4 regions of the Bacillus sp. 9.4 genome follow, and region 4 is predicted to be linked to each of the others. Evidence: riboswitches for the same ligand, from Rfam matches in the RefSeq annotation. Region 4 holds a riboswitch; each other region holds the start of a gene.

Region 1 (7,370 bases), 440 kb from region 4:
AAAAAGGTTTCTTATCATGAAAAACCCCCGCTGCAGCGGGGGTTTTGATTAGTCATCTATCTCCTGTTTGATAATGCGTCCATCTTTTGCGGAAATTTCAAATTCTGTCTCAGTTCCTTGCTTCGTTTGGATTTCCATTTCATAGATGTAAGCACCGTCATCTTCGTCAAGCTTACTTTCTGTTACGGTTCCACCTGTTTGCTTTAAAGCAATTTCTTCAGCTTCTTCTTTGGTTATGGCGACTTGTTCTGCTTTCTCCTTTAACGGGTCATTAAGCGCTTGTTTTGTATGAATATCTACATAAACGTCGTAGTCTTCACCTTCTTTTTCAATCTCCACTTCATAGACTTCTTTGCCGTTGTAAAGGTCTCTGTCAATGTCTTCTACTGTGCCGTCAACAACTGTTTTAGCAATTGCTTCTGCTTCTTGTTCAGTGAGTGCATCCGTCTTAGAAGAAGCCTGTCTGTTTTCATTGTTTTCTTTGGCAAACGCGTTGTAGCTGAATCCTCCGGCCGCTAGGCACCCTGCTAAAAGACCGACCATCCATTTTTTCTTGAGCATTTGTGAGTCCTCCTTTGTTTTGTATGAGTACAGTTTACACACTCAACATGAAAGGAAAACGAGAGCAAGATGAGAATTTGATGAGAAACCGTCAGTCTTCATACACAATGTTAGCTACCTTTCCTGTGTAGGCATTGATTTTCACTGTCGCTTCCTTATCATCAGGAAGATCAACGTCCACTTCAAAGATGAGAGTACCCTCACTTTCTTCGAGATCTGCGTCATCCGCTGTACCGCCCGTTTTTCGCTCTGCAATTGTTTTGGCTTCTTTTTTCGTAATCGGCGTTTTTTGTTGATCTTTGCTGCTGATTTGATCGGCAGACAAGACTGTTTTTGCCTGCATGTCTACCTTCACTTCGTATGTTTTCCCGTCTTCTTTTTGTATGGTATAAGTGGCAACTTGACTTTGCCGTGTTTGTTTTTTGACCGTTCCCGGCACCCGCTCAAGCGCGAGATGCTCGGCTTCTTTTTCTGTCATGGCAGATGGATTCACTGCTTTTACTCTATTCATTGAAAGAATGTCAGCCGATATTGCGTCTGCTTTTACAAAGTAAGTTCCCTTTGGATTTTCAAGGGTTATATCATATGTTTTTTTATCCTTTGATTGTGTTGCTTTCGTGACCTTGCCTTCATAAGAGGCTTCGACTTTTTTTACGACAGTCTCCTTTGACAATACGTTCTCATGGGTTTGCCGAATGATGAGAAACGTACAGATGATGACAACTAAAATGGCTGCTGCAGCAAAAGATACTGTTTTTATTGTTTTAGTCATCCGCCTCCCCCATTCTGTTCGCTGAATTGCATGGTAACAGCTGTTCCTTGTCCCGGCTTGCTTTTGACAGACAGCTCAATGCCTTGCTCATCGGCGATTTGCTTGGCAATGGAAAGACCTAAACCCGTTCCGCCTGTTTTTCTGTTTCGTGCCTCATCTGCCCGGTAGAACCGTTCGAACAAATGCGGGATATGTTCCTCAGGTATTCCGATGCCTTCATCCCTCACTGATAGAAACGGCCGTCCATTCCTCGTTCCGGCTGACATCTCAATAGGCTTTTCACTATACTTTATTGCATTATCAAGCAAAATGGTCAACAGCTGCTTGATGCGTTCTTCATCAGCCTTTACAAGCAGGCTCTCTTTATCTGTTTCAAGCAATATGTCACGCTGATAAACGGGCTGGAGCGTTTGCATGATCGCGCGCGATACTTCAATCAGATCGATTGTTTTCAGATCAAGCTCAAGCTCTTGATGACTTTTGGCCAGCGCCAAAAGCTGATTGGTCAGTTTTTTCATATGCACCGCTTCTGAGTGAATGGCTTCTATCGACTCCTCAAGCACCTCCGGCTTTTTTGCCCCCCACCGCTTCATCAGGCTGCTGTAGCTTTCTATAATGGTGAGCGGCGTTTTCAATTCGTGTGAAGCATCTTGAACAAATTGCTGCTGTTTATCATAGTGATCCTTCAGCATCATTGCCATTTCATTAAATGTCAGCCCCATTTGATATAATTCATCGTTGGACTGTCCTTCTAAAGAAATCGTTTTAAATTCTTTGTCTCGCTGTATGTCTTTCATTGTGATCATTAATCGTCTGATCGGATTGATGATACGGCGGGCAAGCAAGCTGCCGGCAAAAAAAGAAGCAATGCAGACAGCAGCACTTGCAGCGATTAAAATGATTTTCAGCAGAAACAGACTCTCTTCTGTGTTCTCAAGCCTTTCAACCAGCTGAAGAGAAACCACTTGTCCATCGGTCCAAATCACCGGAACAGCAGCCTCAGCAAACAGCTTGCCGTCATGTTTCCTCACATCTGCCGTTTCTCCGCTATGAAAAGAGAGAGGAAAATCTTTATAGGCTTTTTCTTTTGTGATCGCCATAACGGCTTTTTGATCACCATTCACTACACGCACCATGCCATTTGCCGGAAGATAGGCCTGCAGCATATCCTGCAAAGCCACTCCTTCTGTTTCAGCGGCACGCAGCGCTTCGGCAATGTTATCCGTCTCATCAGCAAGCCGGGCCGCATCCTTTGATGTCAGCGCAGACGAAAAAATGAGATATACTGCGGTATGAACCAAAATTAATAAAATCAACAGTGATATCGAAGTGTATAGATGAATCTTGGTCTTCAGCTTCATCGTTTACCCCTTAATGGCATAGCCGACCCCGCGAATCGTATGGATCAGCTGTTTTTCGTAAGGATAGTCCAGTTTTTTTCTGATGTATCTTATGTAGACGTCCACGACATTTGTATCACCGATATAATCAAATCCCCATACCGAGCTTAGAATTTGCTCTCGTGTCAGCACTTGCTGCGGATGCTTTAGCATATAGACGAGCAGATCAAATTCCCGCGGCGTTAATTCCACCTCTTTGTCTCCGCGTCTCACTTCACGGGTTTTTTCGTTCACCCGCAAATCGTCATATGTAAGAAAGGTGCCGATATCTTCCGTTTTTGTTCCATTTTGCCGCAGCGCCGCCCTGATTCTCGCAAGCAATTCCTCGATTTCAAACGGCTTGGTGACATAGTCATTTGCACCGATGTCCAGACCTGTTACCTTATCAGGAATACTGTCTCGCGCCGTTAATAATATGACCGGTGTCTGCGGATCCGTTTTTCTCAAGCGGCGCAGCACTTCCAATCCGCTAAGCCCCGGAAGCATGACATCAAGAAGCACCAAGGAATACCCGCCTTCCGCTGCCGCATCCAGACCTTCTGTGCCATTGTGTTTGATGGTGACACTGTATCCTTCATATTCCAATTCAAGCTGAAGAACCCTGGCGATTTTTTCTTCATCTTCCACAATTAATATGTGTCCTTTTTCCAAATTTTATCATCCTCTCCCGTCCCTATATGAAAAAAATGATTTCGTTGTTTACAAAATGATTCTTATCATCTATTATGATGTCAAAATAAAAAATTGTATACGGAAAGCACTAGGGGTGCTGTTTTGGCTGAGATAAAGCGCGAAAGAAACGCGCTTTGATCCCTTATGACCCGATCTGGATAATACCAGCGTGGGGAAGTGCAGGTTGACCGAATGGTGTATTTTTTTGTGCGCTTAATCGATCTATGACTGCATATTCCCTTAGGATATGCAGTTTTTTATTTTACCAAAAAAACAGGAGGTCGGAGAAATGGAGCATATTTGCGGTACAAGCAGAATCGCCGGTTTTCGCTTCTCTTTATATCCGATGACGGATGATTTTATCAGTGTGATCAAGTCTGCGCTGAAAAAAACAGATACATCCAAGGTATGGACGAAAACCGACCATATCAGTACGGTGTTACGCGGATCGATTGATCATGTATTCGATGCTGCAAAAGCCATTTACCTTCATGCAGCAAACAGCGAACAACACATCGTCATGAACGGCACGTTTTCCATTGGATGCCCGGGTGACACACAGGGGGATACATATCTTTCCAAAGGTGATAAGCGTGTCAATGAAGATGCTGTCCGAGGCTTGAAGGCGGAAGCGCCGTGCCAATTTGCCCTTTATCCAATGAACGAGCCGGATTATATGGGGTTGATTATGAAGGCTGTCGACATTGCAAAAGCCCAAGGCACTTTCGTACAGGGTGTCCATTACGCGAGCGAGCTTGACGGGGATGCGCATGACGTATTCAGCACATTGGAAGCCGTTTTCCGCATGGCCGAGCAGCAAACAAACCATATCACCATGACTGTGAATCTTTCGGCTAACAGTCCATCAAGAAAAAACAGAAAGCAGGGATAAAATGAAAAGCTGGAAAGTAAAAGAAATTGTCATCATGTCCGTTATCAGTATCGTATTTGCCGTTGTTTATTTATTATTTACACATTTCGGAAACGTGCTTGCAGGTATGTTTGGGCCAATCGCCTATGAACCGATTTACGGCATTTGGTTTATCGTTTCTGTGATCGCCGCGTACATGATTCGAAAACCGGGTGCGGCGCTCGTTTCTGAAATCATTGCCGCTCTCGTTGAGTGCCTGCTGGGAAATCCGTCTGGCCCGATGGTCATCGTCATTGGCATTGTTCAAGGGCTCGGGGCTGAGGCTGTATTTCTTGCAACACGCTGGAAAGCATACTCTCTCCCTGTCCTTATGCTGGCCGGTATGGGGTCTTCAGTAGCCAGCTTTATCTATGATCTCTTTGTTTCTGGCTATGCAGCCTATTCACCAGGTTATCTGCTCATTATGCTTGTGATCCGTCTCATTTCCGGCGCGCTTTTGGCGGGGCTTCTCGGAAAAGCTGTCAGCGACTCTCTCGCTTATACAGGTGTGTTAAACGGAATGGCACTCGGAAAGGAACTGAAAAAGAAACGGAAGCGGGCGTCAGAACATGCAAGCCTTTGATGAGCTTCTGACGGTTGAGCAGCTCAGCTTCTCTTATGAAGAAGACGAGAAACCGGTTTTTCAAGACATTTCGTTTGAGCTTCAAAAAGGAGAATGTGTTTTATTATTAGGACCGAGCGGATGCGGTAAAAGCTCGCTCGCCCTTTGTTTAAACGGTCTATATCCGGAGGCTTGCGACGGCATTCAGTCCGGACATGTATTTCTATTTCAAAAGCCGGTCACAGATGCTGAAACCTCCGAAACGATTGCTCAGCATGCCGGGGTCGTTTTTCAGGATCCTGATCAGCAGTTCTGCATGCTGACGGTAGAGGATGAAATTGCGTTCGGGCTGGAAAATCTGCAAATTCCAAAAGAAGCAATGACAGAGAAAATCAACGCCGTATTAGAAAAATTACGCATTACCCATTTAAAAGAAAAAATGATCTCAACCCTTTCAGGAGGACAAAAGCAGAAAGTGGCTCTCGCCTGTATTTTGTCAATGGAGCCTGAGCTCATTATTTTAGATGAGCCGACCTCTCTTTTAGACCCTTTCTCAGCGCGGGAGTTCGTTCATCTGATGAAGGATCTTCAGCGGGAAAAAGGTTTCAGCCTCCTCGTCATTGAGCACCAGCTTGATGAATGGGCGCCTTGGATTGAGAGAACGATCGTACTCGACAAATCAGGCAAAAAGGCACTGGATGGCCTGACGAAAAATCTATTTCAGCATGAAGCGGAGACACTAAAGAAATTGGGCATCGCCATTCCAAAGGTCTGTCATCTGCAGGAAAAGCTGAGTATGCCGTTTACTTTATCAAAAGAGATGCTGTTCAAAGAGCCTATTCCTGCCGGGCGTGTCAAAAAGAAGAAAGCCCCTTCTGGGGAGAGTGTGCTTGAAGTCAGCAGCCTTTCGTTCGCGAGAGGACAGCAGGCGATTTTCAAAGACATCAGCTTTTCGTTGCGCGAAGGCTCTTTAACGGCGCTTGTCGGTCCGAACGGAACTGGAAAATCGACGCTCCTATCAGTTCTGGCCCGTCTCATGAAACCGCAAAGCGGCAAAATCCTTCTCTATGATCAGCCGCTGCAGAAATATAAAGAAAAAGAATTACGTAAACGGATGGGATTTGTTTTTCAAAACCCTGAGCATCAATTCGTCACCGATACGGTGTATGACGAGCTTCTGTTCGGCCAGAAAGCAAATGCTGAAACTGAGAAAAAAGCGCAACACCTGCTGCAGCGTTTTGGTCTTGCGCATTTGGCTGATCATCATCCGTTTGCGATCAGCCAAGGGCAAAAACGGCGACTGAGCGTTGCTACTATGCTCATGCATGACGTAAAGGTTTTATTATTAGACGAACCAACCTTTGGCCAGGACGCCCGCACAGCGGCTGAATGCATGGAAATGATTCAGCGTATCAAGGCAGAGGGAACCGCTGTCCTTATGATTACACACGATATGGAGTTAGTCTCTTCGTATGCTGACAGCGTGCTTGTGCTTCACGATACGGGCCTGGCCTTTGACGGATCTCCAGCGCAGTTGTTTTCTCAAGAAACAGGGCTTGTCCAAAAAGCAAAGCTCACCCTTCCCCTTCTATATGAATGGATGGCATTTCAAGAGGAGGTGCGTGATGAAGCAGCCGTTACATCTCATTAATCCGACTGTGAAAGCGGCGGCGGTTTTTTGTTGTGTCGTCATGCTGTCGTTTATTTACAACCCTTACACTCCGGCATGTTTTTATATCATCATCGTTGCGGGCGTTTTACTGGCGGCCGGAATCCCATTGAAAAAATGGTTGTTGTTTACGATTCCGTTTTTGATTTTAGCATTCGGATGCGTGTGGACAGCCGCAGTTTTTGGAAAAGTGCCGACAACACCGGATAATTTTTTGTTTCAAGCAGGCCCTATCTCAATTAACAGCGATAATGTGTCTGTCGGCATCTCTCTCGGGTTTCGTATTTTATGCTTTTCCGCCTTATCGATGATGTTTGTTTTTACAACCGATCCGATTTTATTTATGCTGAGCCTTGTCCAGCAGTGCAGGCTCTCACCAAAGCTCGCGTACGGTGTCATTGCAGGCTTTCGCTTTCTTCCGCTGTTAAAGGATGAGGTCCAGCTGATTCAGCAGGCTCATAAAATCAGAGGAGGAGCGGCGGAGAGCGGCATCATTAATAAAATCGGTGCGTTAAAACGATATACCATACCGCTATTGGCAAGCGCCATCAGAAAAGCGGAACGGACAGCGCTTGCGATGGAATCGAAAGGATTTACAGGAAGCAGAAACCGGACATACTACAGGACATTGAGCGTGAACCGGCGCGACTGGGTGTTCTTTTGCCTCGTCCTCATATTATTCGCGGGATCCTTTCTCGTATCTTTATGTTTCGCATCATAAAAAATCCGCTATCACAGATAGCGGATTTTTTTATTGATGATAGTTTAATGCTTGGGCAAGGTTGGTTTTAATGGTAATATTCGAAAAGTCAATCCCCAGCTGT
Region 2 (7,370 bases), 290 kb from region 4:
CTTGGCCGGATTTATCCAAAATGCATTTTTGATGACCCTGATTATTTCAACGATTTCATTAGGCGTTGTCGTTCCAACATTAAAAGAAGAACGGATCATGAATTCGAATATCGGGCAGATTATTTTGCTTGTTGCTGTTATTGCTGATTTGGCCACGATGATTCTTCTTGCTGTTTTTTCTTCTTTATACGGAGAGGACAGCGGAAACATGTGGCTCCTGATGATCCTGTTTGCGGTCGGAGTGGTGCTTTACTTTTTCGGCCGGGTCTTTAAACATCGCTCTTTTGTTCAGTCCATGTCAAAAGGGACGATCCAGATCGGGACGCGTGCCATTTTTACGTTAATTATTGTACTCGTTGCCCTGTCTGAATCACTTGGGGCGGAAAATATTCTCGGCGCTTTCTTGGCGGGGGTACTTGTTTCCCTGCTTTCGCCAAACAAAGAACTTGTTCAGCAGCTGGATTCATTTGGTTATGGGTTCTTAATACCGATTTTCTTTGTGATGGTCGGTGTGAAGCTGGATATTTGGACTCTTTTTCAGGATAAAACAATTTTAATCATGATTCCGCTTCTGCTGCTGGCGCTGTTAGTCAGCAAAATCATTCCTGTCATGTACTTAAAGAAATGGTATGATAACCGAACCATTTTCGCGTCTGGTTTCTTGCTGACATCAACGCTTTCGCTCGTGATTGCCGCTGCAACAATCGGCCAGCAGCTTCACGTGATCAGCGCAAATATGTCAGGAGCGCTCATTTTAGTAGCCGTCATTGCAAGTATTTTTACGCCGATCTGTTTTAAAAAATTATACAAACGGGAAGAGCAGCCGGAGGAGAAAAAGACGATTACGTTCATCGGCGCCAATCAAATGACTTTGCCTGTTACACTTGAATTGCCAGAGGAAGAGTATGACGTGCGTGTTGTACACGTCTACCAAGAGAATGCGGAGGAAAAGCTGTCAGAATCAGTGTTTGCTGTTGAAACAATTTCTGACTATGAACATGAGACGCTTGGATCACTCGGCATTTTTGATACGGATATCCTCGTTGTGGCGACCGGGAATGAAGATATGAATGCAGACATTGCATTACTTGCAAAAGAAAAAGGCACAGAAAGAGTCATTGCAAGCGTAGGATCACCGGAGCATGAAGCAGTTCTGAAGGAGCAGGGAATCAGCATCTTTTCTATTCTGCTGTCGACAAAAACGCTGCTTCGCGCACTGATTGAAGCCCCTGGCGTCATGAAGCTGCTCACGAACCAGGAGTCTTCGCTGTATCAAATTAATATGGAGAACAGTAAATACGACGGTGTGATTTTACGGGAATTCCCTTTAACAGGTGACGTCATCTTTGTCAGGATCTTCAGAGGTGTGGACAGCATCGTTCCTCATGGGGATACAAGGCTGAAACTTGGAGACCGTTTAATTGTCACCGGATCTCGGGGATACGTAACGGATCTTAAGAAAACATTGGAAGGATAAATCTTGACCAAATAAGGATTCGTGTTAATATAGAGGTGCAGAACAATTCAATATGTATTCGTTTAACCACTAGGGGTGTCCTTCATAAGGGCTGAGATAAAAGTGTGACTTTTAGACCCTCATAACTTGAACAGGTTCAGACCTGCGTAGGGAAGTGGAACGGTATTTGTGTTATTTTACTATGCCAATTCCAAACCACTTTTCCTTGCGGGAAAGTGGTTTTTTTATTTTCAGAGGGGGAATGATTTGTGAAGTTTTCAGAAGAATGCCGCAGCGCAGCCGCAGAATGGTGGGAGGGGAGCTTTGTCCATCCGTTCGTTCAAGGAATCGGTGACGGAACGCTTCCGATTGACCGTTTTAAATACTACGTCCTTCAGGATTCCTATTATTTAACGCATTTTGCAAAGGTGCAGTCATTTGGCGCAGCTTATGCGAAGGACCTTTTTACAACGGGGCGGATGGCAAGCCATGCCCAAGGTACATATGAGGCGGAAATGGCGCTTCATCGCGAGTTTGCCGAGCTGTTGGAAATCAGCGAGGAAGAGCGTAAGGCGTTTAAGCCGTCTCCTACAGCGTACTCTTATACATCCCATATGTACCGTTCGGTTTTGAGCGGGAATTTCGCAGAAATCTTAGCGGCCCTGCTGCCATGCTACTGGCTTTATTACGAGGTTGGTGAGAAATTGCTGCATTGCGATCCTGGGCATCCGATTTATCAAAAGTGGATTGGGACGTACGGCGGTGACTGGTTTAGACAACAGGTTGAGGAGCAAATCAACCGCTTTGATGAGCTGGCGGAAAACAGCACGGAGGAAGTGCGTGCCAAGATGAAAGAGAATTTTGTCATCTCCAGCTACTATGAATATCAATTTTGGGGAATGGCCTATCGAAAAGAAGGCTGGTCTGACAGCGCCATAAAAGAGGTGGAGGAATGTGGAGCTTCACGCCATAACGGATGACAGCAAGCCGGTAGAAGAGCTAGCGAGAATCATCATTACGATTCAGAATGAAGTTGATTTTATTCATATTCGGGAACGCTCAAAATCGGCGGCGGATATTTTGAAACTGCTCGAGCTTATTTTTGAAGGCGGTATAGATAAACGAAAGCTGGTGATGAACGGGCGCGTGGATATTGCACTTTTCTCTACTATTCACCGCGTGCAGCTGCCAAGCGGCAGCTTTTCACCGAAGCAGGTCAGAGCCAGATTTCCACACCTTCATATCGGGAGGTCGGTGCATTCACTGGAGGAAGCGGTTCAAGCAGAAAAGGAAGACGCGGACTACGTGCTGTTCGGCCATGTGTTTGAAACGGATTGCAAAAAGGGTCTTGAAGGCAGAGGAGTATCTTTGCTGTCAGATATCAAACAGCGGATTTCCATCCCGGTTATAGCCATCGGGGGGATGACGCCGGACAGGTTAAGAGACGTAAAACAAGCAGGGGCAGACGGCATCGCTGTTATGTCAGGAATTTTCTCTTCCGCTGAGCCCTTGGAAGCAGCCAGACGATATTCCCGCAAGCTAAAGGAGATGCGCTATGAAAAGGCATTATGAAGCAGTGGTGATTGGAGGCGGAATTATCGGTTCCGCGATTGCTTATTATTTGGCAAAGGAAAACAAAAGCACCGCATTGTTTGAAAGCGGAACAATGGGCGGCAGAACGACAAGTGCCGCTGCCGGAATGCTGGGCGCCCATGCCGAATGCGAGGAACGTGACGCGTTTTTTGATTTCGCCATGCACAGCCAGCGTCTGTACAAAGGTCTTGGAGAAGAGCTTTATGCATTATCCGGTGTGGATATCAGGCAGCATAACGGCGGTATGTTTAAGCTTGCATTTTCTGAAGAAGATGTGCTGCAGCTGAGACAGATGGACGATTTGGACTCTGTCAGCTGGTATTCAAAAGAAGAGGTGTTAGAAAAAGAGCCGTATGCGTCTGGTGACATCTTTGGTGCATCTTTTATTCAGGATGATGTGCATGTGGAGCCTTATTTTGTTTGCAAGGCATATGTGAAAGCAGCAAAAATGCTTGGGGCGGAGATTTTTGAGCATACGCCTGTCCTGCATGTCGAACGTGACGGTGAAGCCCTGTTCATCAAGACCCCTAGCGGAGACGTATGGGCTAATCATGTTGTCGTTGCCAGCGGGGTGTGGAGCGGGATGTTTTTTAAACAGCTCGGACTGAACAATGCTTTTCTCCCTGTAAAAGGGGAGTGCCTGTCCGTTTGGAATGATGATATCCCGCTGACAAAAACGCTTTACCATGATCACTGCTATATCGTATCGAGAAAAAGCGGCAAACTGGTTGTCGGCGCGACAATGAAGCCGGGAGACTGGAGTGAAACACCGGATCTTGGCGGATTGGAATCGGTTATGAAAAAAGCAAAAACGATGCTGCCGGCTATACAGAATATGAAGGTGGATCGTTTTTGGGCGGGACTCCGGCCGGGAACAAAGGATGGAAAACCGTACATCGGCAGACATCCTGAGGACAGCCGTATTTTATTTGCGGCGGGCCATTTCAGAAATGGGATCCTGCTTGCTCCCGCAACGGGCGCTTTGATCAGTGATCTCATCATGAATAAAGAGGTCAACCAAGACTGGCTGCACGCATTCCGAATTGATCGCAAGGAGGCGGTTCAGATATGATCCTACAGCTGAACGGTAAAGACGTGAAGTGGGAAAAAGACACAGGTACAATTCAAGACCTGCTGGCGTCGTATCAGCTTGAAAATAAAATCGTTATCGTGGAAAGAAATAAAGAAATAATCGGGAAAGAACGCTATCACGAGGTTGAGCTTTGTGATCGTGATGTCATTGAAATTGTCCATTTTGTAGGAGGCGGATGAGCATGTTAACAATTGGCGGAAAATCATTTCAATCAAGATTGCTGCTGGGCACGGGGAAATACCCATCGTTTGACATTCAAAAGGAAGCAGTAGCTGTTTCTGAGTCTAATATTTTAACCTTTGCTGTGCGGAGAATGAACATCTTTGAAGCATCTCAGCCGAATTTTCTGGAACAGCTTGATTTATCCAAATATACGCTTTTGCCGAATACAGCGGGCGCCAGCACTGCTGAAGAAGCGGTTCGGATTGCAAGGCTGGCGAAAGCGTCAGGCCTTTGTGACATGATTAAAGTTGAAGTTATCGGATGCAGCCGTTCCTTGCTGCCTGACCCTGTTGAGACATTAAAAGCGTCTGAACAGCTTCTTGAAGAAGGCTTTATTGTGCTCCCGTACACGTCGGATGACGTTGTGCTGGCGAGAAAGCTGGAAGAGCTCGGCGTTCATGCCATCATGCCGGGTGCATCTCCGATTGGATCAGGACAAGGAATCTTAAATCCTTTGAATCTGTCGTTTATTATTGAACAGGCGAAAGTGCCGGTCATCGTGGATGCTGGAATCGGCTCGCCTAAAGATGCGGCATACGCAATGGAGCTTGGAGCGGATGGCGTACTGCTCAATACGGCTGTATCGGGAGCTGACGATCCTGTGAAAATGGCTCGTGCCATGAAGCTCGCGGTGGAAGCAGGACGCCTTTCTTATGAGGCGGGCCGAATCCCGCTTAAGCAATACGGAACGGCAAGCAGTCCGGGAGAAGGTCTTCCTGTATGACGGGCAGGTATTCAAGGCAGGAGCTGTTTGCTCCGATCGGCCCATCCGGCCAGAAAAAATTGAAAGAAGCGCGCGCCGTGATTATCGGCGCCGGCGCGCTCGGAACAGCCAGTGCAGAAATGCTGGTGAGAGCGGGAGTCGGCTCTGTGAAAATTGCCGACAGAGATTATGTTGAATGGAGCAACCTCCAGCGCCAGCAGCTTTATACAGAAGATGATGTCAAAAAAGAAATGCCGAAAGCAGCCGCTGCGGAGCGCCGTCTCCGTTCGATTAACAGCGATGTTGATGTGACCGGCCTTGTCAAGGATGTGACAGCAGAAAATATCATCGAGCTGATTAGGGATGCATCGATTATTGTGGATGCGGCTGATAATTTTGAAACCCGCCTGATCGTAAATGATGCTGCGGTAAAGGAAGGGATTCCTTTTCTTTACGGTGCCTGTGTAGGGAGCTACGGCCTCACCTTTACCGTGGTGCCGGGTTCTACTCCTTGCCTGCATTGCTTGCTCGATACACTTCCGATTGGCGGAGCAACATGTGACACAGCCGGCATCATCAGTCCGGCTGTTTTGCAAGTAGCAGTCTTTCAGGTAACAGATGCACTGAAGCTGCTGACGGGAGAGGAGTGCGAGCCGGTGCTGCGCTCTTTTGATTTGTGGAAAAATGAGCGGTCAGAAGTGAGAGCAGCCAGTCTCAAACATGACGCATGCCCAAGCTGCGGCACAAAGGATTTTCCGTTTTTGTCATATGAAAATCAAACAAAAGCGGCTGTATTGTGCGGCAGGAACACGGTGCAGATCAGATCATCTATTACGAAAGAAGCGGATCTTGAAGCGCTTGCCGCTCAGCTGAGGCAGGCCGGGCTTGAAGTAGCTGCGAACCCGTATTTAATTTCCTGCCGCTCGGATGATATGAAAATGGTGCTGTTCCGGGACGGCAGAGCTTTGATCCATGGAACAAATGATATTGCCCGGGCAAAATCCATTTATCATAAATGGATTGGGTAATAAAAGGAGTGTAGTGTAATGAGTATATATAAAGCATTGACAATCGCCGGATCAGATTCAGGCGGCGGCGCAGGGATACAGGCTGATATTAAAACCTTTCAAGAGCTTGATGTATTCGGAATGTCTGCGATTACGGCGGTAACCGCTCAAAATACGCTTGGCGTTCACGGTGTGCATCCGCTGACTGTAGAGACGTTGAGACAGCAAATTGACGCTGTTGCTGAGGATTTGAGACCGGATGCAGTTAAGACGGGAATGCTCTGGAATGCCGACATGATTGAAGAAGTGGCAAGAAAAATTGACGAGTACGGATTCAATCGTGTAATTGTTGATCCGGTTATGATCGCAAAGGGCGGGGCATCCTTGCTGCGTGATGAGTCAGTTGCCACCTTAAAGGAGTTGCTCATTCCAAGAAGCTACGCGATTACGCCGAATGTCCCGGAAGCAGAAACGCTGACAGGAATGACAATCAGCTCGCTGGATGACCGGAAAAAAGCAGCGGAGCAGCTCGTCAAGATGGGTGCGCAGCATGTCATTATCAAAGGCGGGCACCAGCCTGAAGACAATCACATTACTGACCTTCTTTTTGATGGCAGCATGTTTATGCAAATCACCCATCCTTATATCAATACGAAGCATACGCATGGCACAGGCTGCACCTTTGCTGCGGCTTTAACGGCCCAAACGGCTAAAGGAGACAGCATCCATCAGGCATTCGAGGTCGCGGCCAACTTTGTCCGTGAAGCGGTGGAAAATACGCTCGGCATCGGATCGGGACACGGGCCGACAAACCATTTCGCTTTTAAACGAAACAGCTTAAATACAAGCCGATGAGATCACCAGCTGATGGTGATCTCTTTTGCGTTTGCTACGGTATGCGCTTTTCATCTGGACAAGGTTATGATATGATAGGAATTAAGATCAGGTACTAATACTATGTCTTTATTAAATATAGGAGGCTTTATACATATGAATTTTTCACTTGAAGGCCGCAACATTGTTGTGATGGGGGTAGCCAACAAACGCAGCATCGCCTGGGGCATTGCGCGTTCTTTACATGAAGCGGGTGCACGTTTGATTTTCACATACGCTGGTGAACGCCTGGAGAAATCCGTTCACGAGCTTGCCGGAACATTAGACCGCAACGATTCCATCATCCTCCCTTGCGATGTTACAAACGACGCAGAAATCGAAACTTGCTTCGCAAGCATTAAGGAGCAGGTCGGTGTAATCCACGGTATCGCGCATTGTATCGCGTTTGCCAACAAAGAAGAA
Region 3 (7,370 bases), 660 kb from region 4:
TTCCTATTTTGCTGCCGGGAACGGATGGGCGGTAAAAATGACGCTCGCTGACGGCAAGGACAAAGGCATGCTTACAGGAGGGCTGTTCAGATTCTGGGATACAGAGTTCCCTGATCCCGGCGGCACAGAGTTTAAGGTTGAGGTATACGATGCTACAGGAAAAGACGGAGCACCGGGCAAAAAAATTGCCGGGCCATTTAACGCTGAAGCTCTTCGCAATGGCGAGTGGACTAAGGTAGATCTCAGTTCAAAAGGGATTATGGTCGATAGAGACTTTTATCTCGTATATATCCAGTCAAAACCTGATCCGTATTCACCTGGACTGGCAATGGATGAAACCGGCAAGAATTCCGGCCGCAACTGGCAGTATATAGGTGGACAATGGGAGCCGGGTGACGAAGCAGACGGCAACTATATGATTCGCGCATTAGTTAATTATGAAGCTGCTGTACCTGAGATTACTTCACCGACAGACAAATCATACACAAATAAGGAGAACGTCACTGTAAAAGGAAACGCTTCTCCTGGCACAACGGTACACATTTATAATGGAGAGAAAGAAGCAGGAGAAACGAAAGCTGCCGCGGACGGCACGTTCCAGACAGGCATCACACTCAACAAGGGTGAAAATGAGCTGACGGCAACTGCATCAACTGACAACGGAACAACAGATGCCTCCAGCCCAATCACGGTCACGCTTGATCAAGAAAAGCCTGAGTTAACGCTGGACACTCCAAAGGATGGCGGGAAAACAAATAAAGAAACGCTGACTGTCAAAGGGGTTGTATCCGATGACAATCTGAAAGACGTCAAGGTGAATGGCAAAAAAGCAACAATAACTGATGGTTCATACTCAGCCCGTATTCTTTTGGAGAATGGAAGCAATGAAATCAAGGTGATTGCTACAGACTTGGCAGGCAACAAAACCACGAAAAAGGCTGTCATTGATGTCAATTTTGACAAGCCTGTCATTTCCGGCTTAATTCCGGGAGAGGATAAAAACTTAAAAGCTGGTGAATCTGTGAAAATCGCTTTCTCAAGCGCTGAGGATTTAGATGCAACGTTTACCATTCGTATGCCGCTGACCAATGCAAGAGCGAGTGTGCAAAATGCCACCGAACTCCCGTTAAGAGAAATTTCTCCGGGAAGATATGAAGGCTATTGGACAGCCACTTCTTCTATTAAAGCAAAAGGAGCAAAAGTAGAAGTGATCGTCCGAGATGATTATGGAAATGAAACAAGAAAAACTGCGAATGGAAAACTTAATATCAACACAGAAAATTAAGTGGAAAAAAGCTGCCGTCATTGGCAGCTTTTTTATATCCTCTCATTATACTTCCTCGACAAATTAAGCAGATTTCCCTGAAAAATTGTATTTTCCTCTCAACATTAATTGACAGACTTTCCCACAGAGCTTGCTTTATACTTATGAAGCAAGAAGGGGAACAACGTGAGGCAAGAAAGGAGTCAGATGTGAAAATCTATTTAGATGTCATTTGGCTGTTAAACTTTTGTTTTGATGCACTTTTGCTTTTGCTCACGGCATTTATTTTAAAACGGCATGTAAAAAAAAGAAGACTGGTAGGCGGAGCGTTCATCGGTTCCAGTATTGTCCTTTTGATGTTTACTCCTTTTTCGCCGATTGTTGAACATCCGGCTGGGAAGCTAGCTTTTTCAGTTGTGATTGTGGTGGTGACATTTGGCTTTAAAAGATTTCGGTTTTTCTTTCAAAATTTGTTTTCCTTTTATTTTGCCACTTTTTTAATGGGGGGAGGAATTATCGGGGCCCATTCTTTGCTGCAGTCAAATTCTATTGTTCAAAACGGTGTTATGATTACCAATCAAACAGGGTTTGGAGACCCGATCAGCTGGTTGTTTATTGTTGGGGGCTTTCCAGTATTATGGTTTTTTTCTAAAAGAAGAATTGAAGATATTGAAACAAAAAACATTCAATATGAGGAACGAGTCAGCGTGCAGGCAGATTTGGGCAGCCAAACACTTCATGTCAGAGGCCTAATTGATTCCGGTAATCAGCTGTACGATCCTCTTACAAAAACACCGGTAATGATCATTTACATTGATAAACTGGAGCCGATTTTCGGAACAGCCGAAACGATGATCATTCGAAACACAGACCCATTGGAAGCCATCGAACAGCTCGATGATTCCTTTCGCTTTTTAGATAAAATGAGGTTGATTCCATACAGGGGAGTTGGTCAGCAAAATCAATTTTTATTATGCGTTAAACCGGATCACGTAACGATTATGACAAAAGAAGAAATGATTTCTGCAGATAAATGTTTAATCGGCATCAGCACAACAAAGCTGTCGGCAGATGGAGAGTTTGACGCGATTATTCATCCGAAAATGCTTTCGGGCAAGGCTGTCAAACACGTTTCATAATGTTCGCAAATGTCCGTTACTTATCATACTCAAACGGCGTGACATTTAGAAGGGAGAGGAAGATGAAAAAACTGAAATTACGGTTGACGCACCTCTGGTATAAGCTGCTGATGAAACTTGGGCTGAAAAGTGATGAAGTCTATTACATAGGCGGGAGTGAAGCCCTGCCGCCTCCATTATCTAAAGATGAGGAGCAGGTTTTGTTAATGAAGCTCCCAAACGGCGATCAGGCGGCGCGCGCCATTCTAATTGAACGCAATTTGCGTCTGGTCGTATATATCGCCCGTAAATTTGAAAATACGGGAATTAATATAGAGGATTTAATCAGCATCGGTACCATCGGTCTAATCAAAGCTGTGAATACATTCAATCCAGAAAAGAAAATCAAGCTTGCTACCTATGCCTCTCGGTGTATAGAAAATGAAATCCTGATGTATTTAAGAAGAAATAACAAAATCCGTTCAGAGGTTTCCTTTGATGAACCGCTTAATATTGATTGGGACGGCAATGAGCTTTTGCTTTCTGATGTACTCGGCACTGACGATGACATCATCACTAAAGACATAGAAGCTAACGTCGATAAAAAGCTTTTGAAAAAAGCGCTTGAACAGCTTAATGAGAGAGAAAAGCAAATCATGGAGCTGCGGTTTGGGCTTGTCGGTGAAGAAGAAAAAACCCAAAAGGATGTAGCGGATATGATGGGGATTTCTCAGTCTTATATTTCGCGGCTTGAGAAAAGAATTATAAAAAGGTTGAGAAAAGAGTTCAACAAAATGGTGTAAAAAATTTTATGGTTAAAACCCCTTGATTTTACAGGGATTTCCTGATTTCGACGGTTTTTCGGTCTGAGTGCAGTGCATATTTTTCCCACCCAAGGAGATACTTAACGTTGTACAGCAGCTCCTGTAGGGAGGGAAAAAAGTGTCGAGAAATAAAGTCGAAATCTGCGGGGTGGATACCTCCAAATTACCAGTACTCAAGAATGAAGAGATGAGAAAGCTGTTTAGGCAGCTGCAGGATGAAGGCGATGATTCAGCAAGAGAAAAGCTTGTAAACGGGAACTTGCGTCTTGTCTTAAGTGTCATTCAACGATTTAATAACAGAGGGGAGTATGTTGATGACTTATTTCAAGTCGGCTGCATCGGACTAATGAAATCCATTGATAATTTTGACCTAAGCCACAATGTTAAGTTTTCAACATACGCTGTACCTATGATTATCGGAGAGATCCGCAGGTATTTACGCGATAATAACCCGATCCGTGTCTCAAGATCACTCCGGGACATCGCTTACAAGGCGCTTCAGGTAAGAGAGCGGTTAATCAGTGAGACAAGCAAGGAGCCGACTGCAGAAGACATCGCAAAAGTTCTTGAAGTACCGCATGAGGAAATTGTATTTGCGCTTGATGCCATCCAGGATCCGGTTTCTCTATTTGAACCGATCTATAACGACGGCGGAGACCCGATCTATGTGATGGACCAAATCAGTGATGAGCGTAACACAGATTCACAATGGATTGAAGAGCTGGCTTTAAAAGAGGGCATGAGAAGGCTGAACGATAGGGAAAAAATGATTTTGAGAAAGCGATTCTTCCAAGGGAAAACCCAAATGGAAGTCGCCGAGGAAATCGGAATTTCTCAAGCGCAGGTGTCCAGACTTGAAAAAGCGGCTATCAAACAAATGAATAAAAATATTCATCAATAATGAAAAGCCTTTAAAACGATGTTGTTTTAAAGGCTTTTCTATTGATTACGGATGGTTTACGTTTTGGAAAAAGTAAGGTATCCTAGTTCGTACAAAGTTTTATGAAAATTAAAACAATTATAAAAGGCAATAAAGAGGAGGACCACGATGATTTTGCAGCTTGACAATGTCTCACTAAAACGGAATGGGAAATGGATACTGAGAGATATTCATTGGAAGGTGGAAGAAAAGGAAAATTGGGTGCTTTACGGCCTAAATGGCGCCGGGAAGACAGCGCTGTTAAATATGCTTTGCTCATATTATTTTCCAACATCAGGCGAGATGCAGGTGCTCGGCCATGAATTTGGCAAAACAGAGCTTGGGGAAAAGCTCAGACGTAAAATTGGCCTCGTCTCAGCAGCTCTTCAGCAAAAATTGTATCCGGCAGATTCAGCCTTTGAAATTGCTTTGAGCGGAGCTTACGCTTCGATTGGGTTATATGAAACGCCAAGTAAGGAAACCAGGGAAAAAGCGATAGGTTTGTTAGAGGACTTGGGAGCAATTGAATATGCCGATCGCCGCTATGAAACCCTTTCTCAAGGGGAAAAACAAAGAGCATTGATTGCTAGAGCACTAATGGCCGATCCGGAGCTGCTGATACTGGATGAACCAGTCACAGGACTGGATTTTATTGCCCGGGAAAAGCTGTTAGATACGATTACATACATTGCAAACAAAGAAAATGCACCATCTATCCTTTATGTGACTCATCATGCTGAAGAAATTTTGCCTGTCTTTGATAAAGCCCTTTTATTAAAACAGGGAGAGGTCTTTGGATCCGGAGAAATAAAGGAAATGCTTACTGATCAAATACTTTCCGCTTTTTTTGATACGCCAATCCATGTATTATGGAATCAGGATCGGCCGTTTTTAACAAGAGCTGAGCCGATAACGAATGCCTGACAAACATATATAGATTCATCCTAGGGGTGCTTTGCGAAGCTGAGAGAGACTTTGTCTCAACCCTTTTGACCTGATCTGGATCATACCAGCGGAGGGAAGCGGTGAAAAGCGGAGTACATCGGACTCCGTTTGTTTTGTATTAAGCCGTTTCATCACATTTGAAACGGCTTTTTTGATTTTAAAGAATAGGAGCGGATTTACATTGGATCAACAAATAGACTCTTTGCTCAAAAAAGTGGAAGAACAAAAGGAGGAGCTTATTCAGCTTGCAAAAACGCTGATTTCTTATCAAACACCCGCTCCGCCTGCAAGAAATACAGAGGGCATTCAGTCATGGATTGCGGGATTTTTAAATGAATTGGGATTCTCGATCGACAAATGGGATGTGTACCCTGGAGATCCCAATGTTGTAGGGAAGCTAAAAGGAACAGATTCAGCAGATTATTATAGCCTGATTATCAATGGCCATGTAGATGTGGCAGAGGTAAAAGAGGATGAAGAATGGGAGCATAATCCATTTCATCCAATTGAAAAAAACGGTCTCTTAATCGGTCGAGGCGCTTCCGATATGAAGGGCGGAATGGCGTGTGTGTTGTTTGCTGTCAAATTGATTCGTGAAGCAGGAATTGAACTTCCCGGTAATCTGATTCTGCAATCGGTTATCGGGGAGGAAGTTGGAGAAGCCGGCACACTTGAATGCTGCAAGAGGGGCTACCACGCTGATTTTGCAATTGTCGCCGATACGAGCGATATGCATATTCAAGGCCAAGGCGGTGTCATTACAGGCTGGATCGAAATCAAAAGCAGTCAAACATTTCATGATGGAACGAGAAGGAATATGATTCACGCAGGCGGAGGAACATTCGGAGCAAGCGCAATTGAAAAAATGGCAAAAATCATTGCGGGGCTCGGTGAACTTGAGCGCCACTGGTCTATTATGAAAAGTTATCCTGGTTTTAAACCCGGCACAAATACGATTAACCCGGCAGTTATAGAAGGCGGCAGACATGCGGCTTTTATAGCGGACGAATGCCGGCTGTGGATCACAGTCCATTTTTATCCGAATGAAACCCATGACCAAGTGGCAGAGGAAATAGAAGATTACGTCAATCGGCTGAGTGACAGTGATATTTGGCTTAGGGAAAACCGCCCTGTATTCAAGTGGGGAGGCTCATCTATGATAGAAGACAGAGGAGAAATTTTTCCGGCATTGGAAGTGGACCCTGGCCACCCAGGCGTCTTAGCGCTAACTGCCTCTCATGAGAAAGTGAAACGGGAGTGTCCAATTATTGACGTTTCTCAATCAGTTACAGATGGCGGATGGCTGTATGATGCCGGTATTCCATGCGTAATATACGGTCCTGGAGATCTGCACAATGCACACTCTGTGAACGAGAAGGTATCGATTGAGCAGCTAGTAGAGTATACAAAAATTATACTCGATTTTATCATCAGCTGGTGCAGCCGGAAAAAAGAACAATGACATGAAAATTTCTTCTTGCTGACAAGGTTCAGCCTGCCCGTTCATATACTTGAACAAAAGGACGGAAAAAGGACGTGATGGAATGATCAGCATTTCAGAATTTCAGGTAAAGGATGTCGTCAATGTCTCAAACGGAAAAAAGCTGGGGAGTATTGGTGATATTGATATCAATGTGACTACTGGAAAAATTCAGGCGATCATACTCGGAGGAAATGGGAAAGTTCTCGGATTTTTTGGAAAAGAAGAGGAATTGGTCATTCCATGGCGAAATATAGTAAAAATCGGGGAAGATGTAATCTTGGTCCGATTAAGTGAACCACATGCATAAACCTGCTTGTCTGCCGCAGATTGGAAAATGCCGGAAGTCTCGATTCTTCCGGCACATTTCATTTAGAAATATGCAAATCGGCGCTCAACGAATGCAGTAAGATGTGGTAAAATAAGTGGGAAATTCCGCTTTTTTAAATGTTTGTCGAAAGGTTGGATCATCATGAATACATATCACCCATTCAGTCTTACCACACCCTCGACACTCATGATACAAGACTGGGCTCAAACGAATCAAAACAACAAAGAGGTCATTGCCGGATTTACGACAAAAAACGGCGGTGTCAGCCAAAAGCCTTTTGAATCGTTAAATACAGGATTGCACGTTCATGACAAAGATGCAGATGTAGTTAAAAATCGTGAATATATTGCCGATATGTTTAATACTGATTTGCAGTCTTGGGTATTCGCTGATCAGACACATGATAATTGCGTTCAGAAAGTGACGCAGAGGGATAGGGGAAAAGGCGCCCGTGAGTATCACACGGCTCTAAAAGCAACGGACGGGCTC
Region 4 (7,370 bases):
TTGTTTATCACTTACTCTGCTTGTTTCGCAAATAGAGAAGAAAAAATTATTTCTCCAAAAATTATTAAGTGTCATAAAAAGCTGTTACAACAAGGTTTTTCAACACTTTCGATACTAGATATCGATTAATAGAGATAACTATTTTATAATAATTATAAAATAATATTGACTTTTTACTTAGAGATGATATTATGTTCTTATAAATTCCAAGAGGTGATAACATGAGTTCAAATAAACTGACAACTAGCTGGGGCGCTCCGGTTGGAGATAATCAAAACTCAATGACTGCCGGTTCTCGCGGACCAACTTTAATTCAAGATGTACATCTACTCGAAAAATTGGCCCATTTCAACCGAGAACGTGTTCCTGAACGTGTTGTTCACGCCAAAGGAGCAGGCGCACACGGATATTTTGAAGTGACAAACGACGTAACAAAATACACGAAAGCCGCTTTCCTTTCTGAAGTCGGCAAACGCACACCGTTGTTCATCCGTTTCTCAACAGTTGCCGGTGAACTTGGCTCTGCTGACACAGTTCGCGACCCGCGCGGATTTGCTGTTAAATTTTATACTGAAGAAGGAAACTACGACATCGTCGGCAACAATACGCCTGTATTCTTTATCCGCGATGCGATTAAGTTCCCTGATTTCATCCATACACAAAAAAGAGATCCTAAAACACACCTGAAAAACCCTACGGCTGTATGGGATTTCTGGTCACTTTCACCAGAGTCACTTCACCAAGTGACAATCCTGATGTCTGACCGCGGAATTCCTGCAACACTTCGCCACATGCACGGCTTCGGAAGCCATACATTCAAATGGACAAATGCCGAAGGCGAAGGCGTATGGATTAAATATCACTTTAAAACGGAACAAGGCGTAAAAAACCTTGATGTCAATACGGCAGCAAAAATTGCTGGTGAAAACCCTGATTACCATACAGAAGACCTTTTCAATGCAATCGAAAACGGTGATTATCCTGCATGGAAACTATATGTGCAAATCATGCCTTTAGAAGATGCAAACACGTATCGTTTCGATCCGTTTGATGTCACAAAAGTTTGGTCTCAAAAAGACTACCCGTTAATCGAGGTCGGACGCATGGTTCTAGACAGGAATCCGGAAAACTACTTTGCAGAGGTAGAACAAGCGACATTTTCACCTGGAACACTCGTGCCTGGTATTGATGTTTCACCGGATAAAATGCTTCAAGGCCGACTGTTTGCTTATCATGATGCACACCGCTACCGTGTCGGTGCAAACCATCAAGCGCTGCCAATCAACCGTGCACGCAACAAAGTAAACAATTATCAGCGTGATGGACAAATGCGTTTTGACGATAACGGCGGCGGATCTGTGTATTACGAGCCTAACAGCTTCGGCGGTCCAAAAGAGTCACCTGAGGATAAGCAAGCAGCATATCCGGTACAAGGTATCGCTGACAGCGTAAGCTACGATCACAACGATCACTACACTCAAGCCGGTGATCTGTATCGTTTAATGAGTGAAGATGAACGTACCCGCCTTGTTGAAAATATCGTTAATGCTATGAAGCCGGTAGAAAAAGAAGAAATCAAGCTTCGTCAAATCGAGCACTTCTACAAAGCGGATCCTGAATACGGAAAACGCGTGGCAGAAGGCCTTGGATTGCCGATTAAAAAAGATGCTTAATGTAGAAATGCAAAAACCCGCTGTAGTCAGCGGGTTTTTTTATATTTAGTTACACATTGCGTATGCTTCTCATCAATCTTCATATAAATTTCTTCCATGAGCTCCGCGCTGTTTATAATCTCTCGTTTGTTTTTTTCAATCAGCAGCTCAAGCGGCAAAATCTGATTCCCGTAGGTTTTTCGCTTCCTGAATCGTTTTCTCCCCTTTTCTTTTTTGACTCCCATCAATAATCCCTCCTTTTTCATACAAAAAAGGCCCTTATCTAAACGATAAGAGCCTTCGGTGTTCCGATCAGCGCGATAAATTTGAAAAATTTGTACTGACCATGTTAATTCATACAATACCGACCTGTCAACTATTTTTTGAGGGTGTTGACACTGTATCAGATTGCATCCCCGCTTTTTCCTTATACACTCTTTTCCCCTGACGCATAAGCTAGAGAAACTAGAATACGAGAGAAAGAGATGTGGGAGTGTGGAAAAGACAAAATTGACCGGACGTATCGTGACACGGGATGATCCGGACTATAACGAAGCAAGAACCAATATTAACCTAAGCTTAGAAAGGTATCCTGACATCATTGTGTTTTGCCAAAACAAACAGGATGCACTCAATGCGCTGAAATGGGCGCGTGAAAACCGTGTGCCTTTCCGTATTAGAGGCGGCAGACACAGCTATGAGAACTTTTCCCTTTTAAATAACGGTCTTGTTATTGATTTAAGCGAGATGAAAAAAATAACTGTGAATCAGGATAAAAAGCTGGCCTATATTGAAGCGGGGGCTGAATTGGGAGAAGTCTATCGGACACTCTGGCAATACGGCCTGACGCTTCCCGCAGGCACCATTGCTAATGTAGGGCTCACAGGTTTAACTCTCGGAGGGGGAATTGGACTTTTAACAAGGGCTGCCGGCCTTACTTGCGACAGCCTCGTGCAGCTTGAGATGATCGTAGCAGACGAAAAAGAGGGCGCTGATCTGATTACAGTCAGCTGTTCAAATCATCCAGACTTATTTTGGGCGTCTCAGGGAGGCGGAGGAGGCAATTTCGGCATAGTCACCTCCATGACATTTAAAGCAGTGCCCATCTCTCAAGTGTCGATTTTTTCTATAACATGGGGATGGGATGATTTTGAGGAAGTATTTAACACGTGGCAGCACTGGGCCCCGTATACAGATGACCGGCTTACATCATCAATAGAGTTTTGGCCTAAAGAAGTAAACCGCATAGAAGCCCTCGGCCAATTTGTCGGGCCAAAAACAGAGTTAAAAAAACTGTTAAAGCCTTTATTGAAAGCAGGAAGCCCAACAAGCGGAATGGTAAAAACAATGCCGTTCATCGAAGCGGTAACCTTTTTTAACAGCCCGGGAGGCAATCAGCCTCAAAAAATGAAACGCTCCGGCTCTTTCATTGAAAAGCCATTATCAGAACGTGCGATTTCAACAATAAAACACTTTTTAGAGCACGCTCCGAATCAAAACGCCAGTGTCTGGCAGCAAGCACTCGGCGGGGCAGCCGGACGGATCGCTCCCGACCAAACGGCATTTTATTATCGTGACGCAATCATTGCCCAGGAATACTTAACAAACTGGACATCCCCTGGAGAAAAAAGACAAAACGTCCGCTGGATTGAGGGGCTGAGAACGTCCCTTTCGAGAGAAACGATGGGAGACTACGTAAATTGGCCAGATATTGAAATCAGAAACTGGCCAAGAACATATTACGGCGAAAACGTAGAACGCCTCCGCCGTGTCAAAACGAAATATGATCCAGAAAATGTTTTCCGTTTTGAACAGAGCATTCCGCCGCTTCGACGCTCTCTGTTTTTCTAAAAAAATGAAGATGGAGCATTCTCCATCTTCATCTTTTTCATTGATATAAATTGCTTCCCGTATCGACAAACTCTTTTGCTTTTTCTTTTAATCCTTTATTTATGGCTTCTGCTTCACTGAGATCGTTTTTCTTCGCATAATCCCGAATATCCTGTGAAATTCTCATGCTGCAAAATTTCGGACCGCACATGGAACAAAAGTGAGCGGTTTTTGCTCCTTCAGCAGGCAGGGTTTCATCATGGTATTCAAGTGCTCTCTCCGGATCAAGAGATAAATTAAACTGATCCCGCCAGCGGAATTCAAAACGGGCTTTCGATAACGCATCATCCCGGATTTGCGCTCCGGGATGCCCTTTTGCAAGGTCCGCAGCGTGCGCAGCGATCTTATATGTAATGACTCCTTCACGAACATCATCACGGTTTGGAAGCCCTAAATGCTCCTTCGGCGTTACATAACAAAGCATTGCTGTCCCGTACCAACCGATCATCGCCGCTCCGATCGCTGAAGTAATATGGTCATATCCCGGGGCAATATCCGTTGTCAACGGCCCCAATGTGTAAAAAGGCGCTTCTTTACAAATGTCCATTTGTTTATCGACGTTCTCTTTGATTTTATGCATCGGAACATGTCCAGGACCCTCAATCATCACCTGAACATCATGCTTCCAGGCAATTTGCGTCAGCTCTCCAAGCGTCTCTAATTCAGCAAACTGCGCTTCGTCATTGGCATCAGCAATTGATCCGGGACGCAAACCATCCCCAAGAGAGAAAGCAATATCATACGTTTTCATAATCTCACAGATTTCTTCAAAATGTGTGTATAAAAAGCTTTCTTGATGATGAGCCAGACACCACTGCGCCATAATCGCTCCCCCGCGTGACACAATACCAGTTGTCCGTTTGGCAGTCAGCGGCACATACCTAAGCAAAACACCCGCGTGAATCGTAAAATAATCCACTCCCTGCTCTGCCTGCTCGATTAGCGTATCACGATAAATCTCCCACGTTAAATCCTCCGCTACGCCGTTTACTTTTTCAAGCGCCTGATAAATCGGAACAGTTCCCACAGGCACGGGGCAATTGCGGATAATCCATTCACGCGTCGTATGAATATCTTTTCCGGTAGAGAGATCCATCATTGTATCTGCTCCCCAGCGGATGGCCCACGTCATTTTTTCCACTTCTTCTTCAATGGATGACGTAACCGCTGAATTCCCGATATTCGCATTAATCTTCACATGAAAATTCCGGCCGATAATCATTGGCTCACTTTCAGGGTGATTAATGTTTGAAGGAATAATCGCCCGGCCGCTGGCTACCTCGTCTCTGACGAATTCAGGAGACACATGCTCACGAATGGCGATAAATTCCATCTCAGGTGTAATGATCCCCTTTTTTGCATAGTGCATTTGTGTGACATTTTGACCTGCCTTCGCCCTCAGCGGTTTCCGCTTTAATCCTGGGTAGCTTACGTTTGGATTTGCTTTTTTATAACCGTTATCTTCTGGTTTTATAGCCCGACCTTCATACTCTTCCACGTCACCGCGCTCTGTGATCCATTTTTGGCGGAGCGGCTTTAATCCTTCTTGAATATTAATGGTTACTTCAGGGTCCGTATACGGTCCGCTTGTATCATAGACACGCACAGGCGCGTTTTCCTCTTCGCCGAACGATCCCGTCGTCGGACTCAATGCAATCTCCCTCATCGGCACTTGGATGTCCGAAGAAGAACCCTCCACGTATACCTTCTTGCTGCCTGAAAAACTTGACATAATGGAAATGTTGGCTTGCTGCACTGAATTGTTTTGCATTACTTTCCTTCCCCTCTCTACGTTTGAAAGGACAAAATCAAGCCCATAACCAGCACAAAAAACCGGATTCATATAAATGAACCCGGTTACAGTCAGAAAGAAACATATTATTGCCCAGCACGACAATAACAAAAACTATTCCTCTACTTCCCCACGCTGGTACGAACCAGATCAGGTCCAAAGGGTTAAGAAGCTTACCTTCTCTCTCAGCCCGAAAGCGGGCACCCCCAGTAACTATTGATTTCGCACTCATCTTAACATAAAATCAATCTGAAAAAAAGAGGAATATAGGTAATATTCAGCCAATTCACCCTAAATATTTGACAGGCAACGGGATTTCAGCTATTTCATGTTCAGCCATCATCACCCGATATGCCTTTGCACCCGACCTTGAACTCACAGTCTGAAACAGCTGATCATTTATGAAATGGAGAGCAGCCCCATCATCCGCTGCATAGCCACTGCATAAGAACTTGTTAGATATCAGCTGGTGGTATGCCGGTCTCCGATCCTTTTCCCCGTCATAATGGGGACAAAAGCTCCCTTGCAAAAAACCTAAACTTTTCAAACTTGTCAGCGGTCCGGCTGAATCTGTCACCCCTTCTTCAAACCAGCAGATCGCACCGGCACTTAATCCAGCTATAACCACACCGTTCTTCCATGCTTCCCTGAGAATATGATCCAGCCCCCACTCTTTCCATAACACAAGTAAATTCCGCGTATTTCCACCGCCAACATAAATCACGTCCATTTCCATAACAAAAGAAGCTAAATCTGTTGATGGCGGCTTAAACAAAGATAAGTGAGACGGCACACAATCCAGTGTTTGAAATGCATGATAAAACCGCTGAATATAGTTTTGGGAATCTCCGCTCGCCGTCGGCAAAAAACAAATACGAGGCTGCTCTCGTTTTGATTGATTGAGGATATATTGATCGAGGGACAAATTATCCGGATCCATCGAAAAACCCCCGCCCCCCATCGCAATAATCTGCTTCATCATCACACCCCCCAACAAAATTTGTTGCTTATTATAGCATTTTGTATAGAAGCAAGAAACAAAGTCAAAAACTTTCTTATCAGGAGCTGCTAAAAAAACAAAGGAGGTGGTTTCCCATTGAACAAAGTCCCAAAGATATTCTTGATTTGTTAACAACAATAAAAACCAGCATTAACAAATACACTGTCGCAATAACAGAAGCCGAAAATCCCCACATCAGAAGAGCATTGTATGATCAATTAGATACAACTGTATATCTCCATGATGAACTGTCAGATCTTCTGTTAGAAAAGGGATGGCTCGGGTGAGCAATTCCAAATTGATTCGCTTTTATCTTACAGCAAAGACCACAAAAAGAGACGGGATCTCAAAGATGAGATCCCGTCTCTTTTTTATTGCTCCACTCTTCTTAAAGCCTCATTTATTGTTTCTTTTATAAACGTGTCTTCACCGCTTAATCGGTCTAAACTAAGATCGCCGTTTCTCAGCCTTTCGGAAATATTGTTTATATCCTCCTCTACAGTGATTTGCAGTTCACCAGCCAAAAACATTCTGTGTAATTCATCTGCAACCAAACTTTCTTTATTCACTTCCATCCACTCCTTTATTTTCAATATTATTCTTAGTCTGTCCCTAGGCCGAGACGAATAATAGGAAAAAAGTATGAATCAGATGAATCTTTTTTCCTCCTTCTTACGTATATCTGTTGAGAAAAAAGAAAAAGGGGAAGATCTAACATGTCACTTTTTAAGAAGCTTGCGGCAAGTGCCGGAATTGGAGCAGCAAAAGTTGATACTATTTTAGAGAAAGACGCATATTTTCCTGGAGAAGAAGTACAGGGAACTGTACATGTCAAAGGCGGAAAAATCGCTCAGGACATCCGTTATATCGATTTACAGCTTAGTACACGGTATGTCATTGTAAAAGACGATGAAGAGCACCGGAAATACGCTACAATTCATTCTTTCCGGGTCACTGGTTCATTTACCATTCAGCCTGGTGAAGAGCATCAATTTCCGTTCACATTCACTCTGCCTCTAGATACGCCGATCACTGT

The links. Region 4 has a riboswitch for thiamine pyrophosphate ahead of thiC (phosphomethylpyrimidine synthase ThiC). Riboswitches for the same ligand answer to the same signal wherever they lie in the genome.
Region 1: linked by a shared signal. The riboswitch ahead of thiU (HMP/thiamine ABC transporter substrate-binding protein ThiU) and the one ahead of thiC (phosphomethylpyrimidine synthase ThiC) in region 4 are both predicted to bind thiamine pyrophosphate.
Region 2: linked by a shared signal. The riboswitch ahead of tenA (thiaminase II) and the one ahead of thiC (phosphomethylpyrimidine synthase ThiC) in region 4 are both predicted to bind thiamine pyrophosphate.
Region 3: linked by a shared signal. The riboswitch ahead of ylmB (N-formyl-4-amino-5-aminomethyl-2-methylpyrimidine deformylase) and the one ahead of thiC (phosphomethylpyrimidine synthase ThiC) in region 4 are both predicted to bind thiamine pyrophosphate.

What each region holds. Positions count from the first base shown of each region.
Region 1 is NZ_JBVFMU010000002.1:584,306-591,675, forward strand. Features, by position in the region: gene ACZ07B_RS09505 (PepSY domain-containing protein) at 49-561, opposite strand; gene ACZ07B_RS09510 (PepSY domain-containing protein) at 653-1,333, opposite strand; gene ykoH (two-component system sensor histidine kinase YkoH) at 1,330-2,694, opposite strand; gene ykoG (two-component system response regulator YkoG) at 2,698-3,384, opposite strand; TPP riboswitch at 3,486-3,598, shown strand; gene thiU (HMP/thiamine ABC transporter substrate-binding protein ThiU) at 3,695-4,297, shown strand; gene ACZ07B_RS09530 (ECF transporter S component) at 4,299-4,898, shown strand; gene ACZ07B_RS09535 (ABC transporter ATP-binding protein) at 4,885-6,528, shown strand; gene thiX (HMP/thiamine ABC transporter permease ThiX) at 6,503-7,267, shown strand; gene rsbRB (RsbT co-antagonist RsbRB) at 7,298-7,370, opposite strand, start outside.
Region 2 is NZ_JBVFMU010000002.1:740,387-747,756, reverse strand. Features, by position in the region: gene ACZ07B_RS10435 (monovalent cation:proton antiporter family protein) at 1-1,477, shown strand, start outside; TPP riboswitch at 1,539-1,647, shown strand; gene tenA (thiaminase II) at 1,726-2,436, shown strand; gene tenI (thiazole tautomerase TenI) at 2,411-3,028, shown strand; gene thiO (glycine oxidase ThiO) at 3,012-4,121, shown strand; gene thiS (sulfur carrier protein ThiS) at 4,121-4,321, shown strand; gene thiG (thiazole synthase) at 4,318-5,088, shown strand; gene thiF (thiazole biosynthesis adenylyltransferase ThiF) at 5,085-6,095, shown strand; gene thiD (bifunctional hydroxymethylpyrimidine kinase/phosphomethylpyrimidine kinase) at 6,114-6,929, shown strand; gene fabI (enoyl-ACP reductase FabI) at 7,065-7,370, shown strand, end outside.
Region 3 is NZ_JBVFMU010000002.1:371,449-378,818, reverse strand. Features, by position in the region: gene ACZ07B_RS08445 (bacillopeptidase F) at 1-1,285, shown strand, start outside; gene spoIIGA (sigma-E processing peptidase SpoIIGA) at 1,474-2,403, shown strand; gene sigE (RNA polymerase sporulation sigma factor SigE) at 2,466-3,185, shown strand; gene sigG (RNA polymerase sporulation sigma factor SigG) at 3,325-4,107, shown strand; gene ACZ07B_RS08425 (ABC transporter ATP-binding protein) at 4,255-5,049, shown strand; TPP riboswitch at 5,062-5,163, shown strand; gene ylmB (N-formyl-4-amino-5-aminomethyl-2-methylpyrimidine deformylase) at 5,252-6,532, shown strand; gene ACZ07B_RS08415 (YlmC/YmxH family sporulation protein) at 6,615-6,860, shown strand; gene pgeF (peptidoglycan editing factor PgeF) at 7,023-7,370, shown strand, end outside.
Region 4 is NZ_JBVFMU010000002.1:1,026,530-1,033,899, forward strand. Features, by position in the region: gene katA (catalase KatA) at 222-1,673, shown strand; gene senS (transcriptional regulator SenS) at 1,700-1,897, opposite strand; gene ACZ07B_RS11905 (FAD-binding oxidoreductase) at 2,148-3,503, shown strand; gene thiC (phosphomethylpyrimidine synthase ThiC) at 3,541-5,313, opposite strand; TPP riboswitch at 5,445-5,552, opposite strand; gene ACZ07B_RS11915 (Type 1 glutamine amidotransferase-like domain-containing protein) at 5,621-6,313, opposite strand; gene ACZ07B_RS11920 (spore coat protein) at 6,355-6,621, shown strand; gene ACZ07B_RS11925 (hypothetical protein) at 6,706-6,909, opposite strand; gene spo0M (sporulation control protein Spo0M) at 7,051-7,370, shown strand, end outside.